2 linked regions of the Massilia sp. METH4 genome follow. The protein of the gene in region 2 interacts with the protein of the main gene of each other region in a pairwise test. Links are inferred from orthologs where the notes say so. Each region holds a gene or a part of one and is shown on either strand. Other genes may lie near its edges.

Evidence for each region. The genes of interacting proteins can lie anywhere in the genome.
Region 1: the proteins of hflC (region 2) and ftsH interact in binary tests that used the Escherichia coli proteins (3 or more experiments, as listed by UniProt). The link is inferred for Massilia sp. METH4 from one-to-one orthologs.

What each region holds. Positions count from the first base shown.
Region 1 is NZ_CP146614.1:4,114,271-4,118,152, forward strand. The notes cover bases 79-3,034. They hold ftsH (ATP-dependent zinc metalloprotease FtsH), read left to right. Parts: upstream 79-594; coding sequence 595-2,475; downstream 2,476-3,034. Other genes in these bases: V6Z91_RS18130 (RlmE family RNA methyltransferase), read left to right, coding at 79-321; folP (dihydropteroate synthase), read left to right, coding at 2,544-3,034. Outside these bases: more of V6Z91_RS18130, read left to right, coding at 1-78; more of folP, read left to right, coding at 3,035-3,368; glmM (phosphoglucosamine mutase), read left to right, coding at 3,388-3,882. UniProt on the Escherichia coli protein: Acts as a processive, ATP-dependent zinc metallopeptidase for both cytoplasmic and membrane proteins. Plays a role in the quality control of integral membrane proteins.
Region 2 is NZ_CP146614.1:48,871-53,475, forward strand. What follows is about bases 310-3,308. They hold hflC (protease modulator HflC), read right to left. Parts: upstream 2,249-3,308; coding sequence 1,370-2,248; downstream 310-1,369. Other genes in these bases: V6Z91_RS00235 (ATP phosphoribosyltransferase regulatory subunit), read right to left, coding at 310-1,034; hflK (FtsH protease activity modulator HflK), read right to left, coding at 2,248-3,308. In the rest of the region: more of V6Z91_RS00235, read right to left, coding at 1-309; more of hflK, read right to left, coding at 3,309-3,531; GTPase HflX, read right to left, coding at 3,535-4,605.

The DNA.
Region 1 (3,882 bases), 4.1 Mb from region 2 along the record:
CAGCTGGGCGAGGTGCTGCAGGGCCGCAAGGCCGACCTGGTGCTGTCGGACATGGCGCCCAACCTGTCGGGCATCGCCACGGCCGATGCCGCGCGCATGGAAGACCTGATCGACCTGGCCATCGAATTCTCGCAACTGCATTTGAAACCAGGCGGGGCCTTGCTGGTGAAATGCTTCAAGGACATGGGTTTTTCGCAAATCGTCGAGAAATTCCGCCACGAGTTCAAGACGGTCGCGCAGAAAAAGCCGAAGGCCAGCCGCGACAAATCCTCGGAAATCTTCCTGCTCGGCCGTGGACTGAAGCATCCGGCGCAAAATTGACGCGAATTTGCGGTTTGCTTGCGCCAACCGGTGGAAAAAATCGCCGGATGGCCTTGTATTCCGCACGCCGAGCCGCACATCGGCCCCAGGCGGCGCGCGTTGCGCGCGATCCGCGCAAAATCGCGCCGATTCGGTGGCCGATTTTGATGTTTTGATACGTGCGCTGCTGCTTTCGCGCACCTTTAGGCCGCTTTGTAGCACGCTTTGGCCTAATGCGGGTAAAATCGGATTTCTGCTACAGGTAACAGGTGCGCGAGCATCCAAGGAGTTTTCGTGAATAACATGTTTTCCAAATCCGCCATATGGGTTGTCGTAGCCCTGTTGTTGTTCATGCTGTTCAAGCAGTTTGACAACCACAGCATCTCCGGCGGCAGCAAGACCATTGCGTATTCCGACCTGTTGGATGAGATCAAGGCGAAGCGCATCAAGGACCTCGTCATCGAGGGCAATACCATCACCGCGACGAAAACGGACGATACGCGCGTGCGCACCACGTCCACCTATCTCGACCGCGGCCTGATCGGCGACCTGCGCGACAATGGCGTGCGCTTCGACGTGCGTCCGCCGGAAGAGCCGTCGTTCCTGCAGCAGGTATTCGTGTCGTGGTTCCCGATGCTGCTGTTGATCGGCGTCTGGATCTTCTTCATGCGGCAGATGCAGGGCGGCGGCAAGGGCGGGGCGTTCTCGTTCGGCAAGTCGAAGGCCCGCATGCTCGATGAAACCAACAATACCGTCACGTTCTCGGACGTGGCCGGCTGCGACGAAGCCAAGGAAGAAGTGACGGAGATCGTCGACTTCCTGAAAGACCCGACCAAGTTCCAGAAACTGGGCGGCCGCATTCCGCGCGGCGTGCTGATGGTCGGTCCTCCGGGTACCGGTAAAACGCTGCTGGCGCGTGCCATCGCCGGCGAAGCGAAAGTGCCGTTCTTCTCGATCTCGGGCTCCGACTTCGTTGAAATGTTCGTCGGCGTGGGTGCGTCCCGCGTGCGCGACATGTTCGAGAACGCCAAGAAACATTCGCCCTGCATCATCTTCATCGACGAGATCGACGCGGTCGGCCGTCACCGCGGCGCCGGCATGGGCGGCGGCAACGACGAGCGCGAACAGACGCTGAACCAGCTGCTGGTGGAAATGGACGGCTTCGAGGCTTCGTCCGGCGTCATCGTGATCGCCGCCACGAACCGTGCCGACGTGCTGGACAAGGCGCTGCTGCGTCCGGGCCGCTTCGACCGCCAGGTCTCCGTGGGCTTGCCGGATATCCGCGGCCGCGAACAGATCCTGAACGTGCACATGCGCAAGGTGCCGATCAGCACCGACGTGAAGGCCGACATCCTGGCTCGCGGCACTCCGGGCTTCTCCGGCGCCGACCTGGCCAACCTGGTCAACGAGGCCGCGCTGTTCGCCGCGCGCCGCAACAAGCGCCTGGTGGACATGCAGGACTTCGAGGATGCGAAGGACAAGATCTTCATGGGTCCGGAGCGCAAGTCGATGGTGATCCGCGAAGAGGAACGCCGCAACACGGCGTACCACGAGTCGGGCCACGCCGTCGTCGCCAAGCTGTTGCCGAAGGCCGACCCGGTGCACAAGGTCACGATCATGCCGCGCGGCTGGGCGCTGGGCCTGACCTGGCAGCTGCCGGAACATGACCGGATCTCCGGCTACAAGGACAAGATGCTGGAAGAAATCTCGATCCTGTTCGGTGGCCGTATCGCCGAGGAACTGTTCGTGGGCCAGATGTCCACGGGCGCATCCAACGACTTCCAGCGCGCCACCAAGCTGGCCCGCTCGATGGTGACGAAGTTCGGCATGTCCGATTCGCTGGGTGTGATGGTCTACGAGGACGAGCAGAACGAAGGCTTCCTGGGCGGCACGAACAAGACCATTTCGGAAGCGACGCAGCAGAAGGTCGACGCCGAAATCCGCAAGATCCTCGACTCGCAGTATGCGCTGGCGCGCAAGCTGCTCGAGGAAAACCGCGACAAGGTTGAAATGATGACCAAGGCGCTGCTGGACTGGGAAACCATCGATGCCGACCAGATCAACGACATCATGGCCGGCCAGGAGCCGCGTCCGCCGAAGGCTGGCGTGACGCTGCGCAAGCAGCCCAGCGGCGACGGCCCGACCGCTTCGCCGAACGCGACCGCGCCGGCTTAAGCTGCGCCATCGCATGTCGTGACCTGAAGGGTGAGGAGCGATCCTCGCCCTTTTCATTTGTGGAAAACATGCCCCAGATTCCCTTCGGCCGCTACACGCTGCCGGCCAACCGTGCCCTCGTCATGGGCATCCTGAACGTCACCCCCGATTCATTTTCCGATGGCGGCAAGTTCGCCGCCCTGGACTACGCGCTGTCGCATGCCGAGCAGATGATCCGCGACGGCGTCGATATCATCGATGTCGGCGGCGAGTCGACACGCCCTGGTGCGCCCGTGGTGCCCGCCGAGGAGGAAATGCGCCGCGTGCTGCCGGTGCTGTACGCGCTGCGCGAATGCGGCACGCCCGTCTCGCTGGACACCTACAAGCCGGCGCTGATGAAGGAGGCCGTGCTGGCTGGCGTGGACATGATCAACGACATCAATGCGTTCCGCGCCCCCGGTGCGATCGAGGCCGTGCGCGACAGCGATTGCGCGCTCTGCATCATGCATATGCTTGACAAACCTGCAACTATGCAGGATAAACCTGCCTATGACGATGTCGTACTGGAAGTGACGGCGTTCCTGCGCGAGCGGATCGATGCACTGACGGCGGCCGGGATTGACCGGGGTCGTCTGTGGATCGATCCCGGCTTTGGTTTCGGCAAGACGGTCGAGCATAATTATGCCTTGCTCAAGGCCGGCAGGCGCCTTATCGGCGAGCTCGGCGTCCCGCTGCTGGCGGGGCTGTCGCGCAAGTCGATGATCGGCGCCGTCACCGGCAAACCCGTCGAGGGACGGCTGGCCGGCAGTATCGGCGGCGCGCTGGCCGCGGTCGCCCATGGAGCCGGCATCGTACGCGTGCACGACGTCGCCGAAACGGTCGACGCATTGAAAGTCTGGCACGCAGCCCAATAACTTAACTGAAGAGAACAACATGGCACGTAAATATTTCGGTACCGATGGTGTCCGTGGCCTGGTCGGTGAAGCGCCGATCACGCCGGACTTCGTGATGCGCCTGGGTTACGCCGCCGGCAAGGTGCTCGCGCGTACGGCCACGGCGGGCACGGCCCGCCCCACCGTCCTGATCGGCAAGGACACGCGCATTTCCGGCTACATGCTGGAGGCGGCACTGGAAGCGGGTTTCGCAGCGGCCGGCGTGGACGTGATGCTGGCGGGCCCGATGCCCACGCCGGCGATCGCCTACCTCACGCGCGCCCTGCGCCTGTCGGCCGGCGTGGTGATCTCGGCTTCGCACAACCCGTACCAGGATAACGGCATCAAGTTCTTTTCCGAGCAGGGCACGAAGCTGCCCGATTCCGTCGAACTGGCCATCGAGGCGCAGATCGACCAGCCGATGGCGTGCGTGGCGCCCGAAAAACTGGGCCGCGCCAAGCGCCTGGAAGACGCCCAGGGCCGCTACATTGAATTC
Region 2 (4,605 bases):
CGCAGCTCGGCGATACGTTCCTTCAGTTCGGGGGAATTGCCCCACGGCGCGCGGATCGCGTGCTTGCGGTCGGCCGTCGGCAACAGGCGCGCCAGTTCGCGCAAGTCCATCGAGTAACCCGTCGCCGGGCGGGCGCGGCCGAAGGCCTCGCCTACGTGGTCGTAGCGGCCACCGCGCGCCACGGCGTTCGGCAGGCCCGGCACGTACAGCGCGAACGTGGCGCCGCTCTCGTACTGGTAGCCGCGCAGGTCGGCCAGGTCGATCGCCACTTCGGCACGGCCGATGGCGGAAGCTGCCAGCGCAGCCAGCTCGGCCAGCGCCTTGGCGATGCCCGGCAGGTCCGGCAGCGCGTGCCTGGCGGTGGCCAGCACATCGACATCGCCATACAGGTTGGGCAGCGCCAGCAATGCGTCGCGCGTGGCCGCGGCATAGCCCTCGGTCAGGGTGCGCAGGCCGGGCACGTCCTTGGCGCGCAGCAGTTGCACGATGGCGTCGTGGTCGCGCTTGGCAAGCGCATCCTGTTCGAGGATCGCGCGCAGCACGCCCACGTGGGCCAGGTCCAGGCGCACTTCGGTGAAGCCGGCCATCTCGAGCGACGCCAGCGCCAGCTCCTGGATCTCGGCATCCGCTTCCAGGCCGGCGTGGCCATAGATCTCGGCGCCGATCTGCAGCGGCTCGCGGGTGGCGTGCAAGCCCGAAGGACGGGTATGCAGCACCGGGCCGGCATAGCACAGGCGGGTGACGGAGGCGCGGTTGAGCAGGTGGGCGTCGATGCGGGCGACCTGGGTCGTCATGTCGGCGCGCAGGCCCAGCATGCGGCCGGAAATCTGGTCCACCAGCTTGAAGGTGCGCAGGTCGGTATCCAGGCCGGCACCTGTCATCAGCGACTCGACGTATTCGAGCAGCGGCGGCATCACGAGTTCGTAGCCGTAGCGGCGGAAGTTATCCAGCATCAGGCGGCGCAATTCCTCGATCTTGCGCGCCTCGGACGGCAGAACGTCCGCGATATGTTCGGGCAAAAGCCAATTCGGCATGGGAGAACCGGTTTGTTGAAATTCGTTCAATCGGATTGGCGCGCAAACGCGGCGGCGCAAACCGAACCGCATATTTTACGCGAAAACGTGGCTCGACAGGAAAAAACGACAAGCAAAAACCGGTGACAGGCACCGCTTTTCCGGAAATGTTTCAAAAATCGGAGCCTGGAAGGAAGATGGCCTGCAGGCCATCTCCGCTGCGCAGGCAGGGAGCGATGCTCCCCGAAACCCCTGCTACGCCACCGGTTTTCCGCCGCTCTGCGGCAAGCCGCGAAGGAAAAAAACAGGGGCCGGATCCGAGGATCCGGCCCCTGCTGCTCGCTCACGGCGGCGGCTTACTTGCCAGCCGAGCCGCTGCCCTTGAAGTACTTGAAGAACTCCGAGTTCGGGTCCACCAGCATCACGTCGGCCTTGGTCTTGAACGACGCGCGATAGGCTTCCAGGCTGCGGTAGAACTTGTAGAACTCGGGGTTGCGGCCGAATGCCTCGGCGTAGATCGCCGTGGCTTTCGCGTCGCCCTCGCCCTTGATCTTCTCGGCCTCGCGGTAGGCTTCGGCCAGGATCACGGAGCGCTGCTTGTCGGCGTCGGCGCGGATCTTCTCGGAGTCGGCCGAACCGGTCGAGCGCAGCTCGTTGGCCACGCGCAGGCGCTCGGCCTTCATCCGCTCGTAGACGGAGTTGTTGATCTGCTCGACGTAGTCGACACGCTTCAGGCGCACGTCCAGGATCTGCACGCCGATCTCCTTCGCTTCGGCGTCGACCTTGGCCCGCAGGCCTTCCATCACCTTGCCGCGCTGGCCCGAGATCACTTCGCGCACGGTGCGCTTGGTAATTTCCTCGTTCAGCGCCGCCTTCACGATCTGCGACATGCGGTTGCCGGCCCGGCCTTCGTCCCCGCCGAAGCGCACGAAGTACAGGCGCGGGTCGACCACGCGCCACTTCACGAACGAATCGACGAGGATGTTCATCTTCTCGGCCGTGATGAAGCGGTCCGCTTCGGGCGAATCGAGCGTCTGGATGCGCTTGTCCAGGTAGATCACGTTTTGGAACGGCGGCGGCAGCTTGAAGTGCAGGCCCGGTTCGCGGATCACCTGCTTCACCTCACCCAGGGCGAAGACGATGGCGAATTTGCGCTGGTCCACCACGAACACGGTGGACGACAGCAGCATCAGCGCGATGAACGCGGTGACGGCAAAAGTTACGATACGGTTCATTAACGGCCCTCCCGGCTACGGGACGATTCACGCGCCCGGTTCGAATCCCCGTTATAGGCGGGTTCCGACGGTTGCGGCAGCAGCACGGCCGATGGCGGCGGCGCCGTCACATTGGCGCGCTGCGCCTCGGTGGCGGCCACCTGCGCGATCAGTTTATCCAGCGGCAGGTACAGCAGGTTGCTGCCGGCCTTCGAGTCGACCATCACCTTGCTGGTGTTGGCGAAGATCTGCTGCATCGTGTCCAGGTACATGCGGTCGCGCGTCACGCCCGGCGCCTTCTGGTACTCGGTCAGCACGGCCTTGAAGCGGTCGGCGTTACCGGTCGCGTTCTCCACCACCATCGAGCGGTAGGCTTCCGCTTCCTGCAACAGGCGGAAGGCGGCGCCGCGCGCCGTCGGCACCACCTGGTTCGCATAGGCCTGGCCTTCGTTCTTCAGGCGTTCGCGGTCCTGGCCGGCCTTCACGGCGTCGTCGAACGCGGTCTGTACCTGCTCCGGCGGCTGCACGCCCTGCATCGTCACGTTGGTGATGGCGGCACCGGACGCGTAGCGATCGAGGATCTGCTGCATCAGCTGCTGCGTGTCGTAGGCCACCTTCTCGCGGCCTTCGTACAGCACGTAGTCCATCTTGCTGCGGCCGACGATCTCGCGGATTGCCGTCTCGGCCACCTGGCGAACGGTGTCTTCCGCGTCGCGGTTGTTGTACAGCCAGGCCACCGGATCGCTCAGCTGGTACTGCACGGCGAACTGGATGTCGATGATGTTCTCGTCGTCGGTCAGCATCAGCGATTCGCGCGCCTGCTTGTTGCGGATATTGCCGCGATAGCCCACTTCCACCGTGCGCACCTGCGACACGTTGACGACCTCGTTGGCCTGGAACGGATACGGCCAGCGCCAGTTGAAGCCGGCCGGGGTCTCGTGGCTGAAGCGGCCGAACGTGGTGACGATGCCCTTCTGGCCTTCCTGCACGATGAACGCGCCGCTGGCCAACCAGACCAGCAGCGCGATGACGGCGACCGCGCCAACGGTCACGCCGGCGCCTTTCATTTCGCCGCCGCCACCGCTGCCACCGCCGCCGCCTCCGTTATTGTTGCGGTTCTTGTTGCCGAACAGGCCGTTCAGGCGCTGGTTGAAATCGCGCCACAACTGGTCGAGATCCGGCGGTCCGTCGCCGGGCTTTTTGCCTTCCTGGGCCTGCCTGTTGCCATCCTTGTCCTGGCCCCAGCGGGGGTCGTTCAGGGACAGCTTCAAGCCTAATCTTTTCGCTAGTGAGGAAAGAGGCATGTTTTAAACATCGGTGAATGTGGAAATGGCATCGGGCGGCGTGTCGTCCTTCGGACGCAGGTTCGCTTCCCGTTGTTCCTGGGCTGCCTCGGTGATGGCCGCGCGCAGCAGATCGAGGCCGTCACCCGTGCGGGCACTGATGAAAACGCGTGAAATCTTATCATGCTCATCACGTTCCACCGCCGGCTCCAGGCCGGCCGCGTCGATCTTGTTCCAGACGAGGATCTGGGGAATATGATCGGCGCCGATCTCGCGCAGCACGGCGTTGACTTCCTCGATCTGCTCCATGCGCACGGGGCTCGCGCCATCGACGACATGCAGCAGCAGGTCGGCATGGATGGTTTCCTCCAGCGTGGCGCGAAATGCCGCGACCAGCTGGTGCGGCAGTTCGCGCACGAAGCCGACCGTATCGGAGATCACGACATTGCCGGCTTCCTCGCCCATGAACACCCGGCGCGACGTCGTGTCCAGCGTGGCGAACAACTGGTCCGCGACGTAAACGCCGGCCTTGGTCATGGTATTGAACAGCGTCGACTTGCCGGCGTTGGTATAGCCGACCAGCGACACGGAAAAGGCATTGTTGCGGCCGCGAGAACGGCGCTGCGTTTCATGCTGCTTGCGCAGCTTGGCCAGGCGGGCACGCAGCATGCGCACCCGTTCGCCGATCAGCCGGCGGTCGGTCTCGAGCTGGGTTTCACCCGGGCCGCGCAGGCCAATACCGCCCTTTTGCCGCTCCAGGTGGGTCCAGCCGCGGATCAGGCGGGTGGAAAGGTGCTGCAGCTGCGCCAGCTCGACCTGCAGCTTGCCCTCGTGGCTCTGGGCCCGCTGGGCGAAGATGTCGAGGATCAGGCTGGTACGGTCGAGCACCCGCACATTGAGGCGCTTTTCGAGGTTGCGCTGCTGCGCGGGCGACAGCGCATGGTTGAAGATGACGATCTCCACCTGGTGGTCCTGCACGGCGTGGCCGATCTCGTCGGCCTTGCCGCTGCCGACGAAATAGGCGGCATCGGGGCTGGAACGCTTGCCGGTGATCGTCGTGATGGGCTCCACCCCCGCGGAACGCGCGAGCAGCAT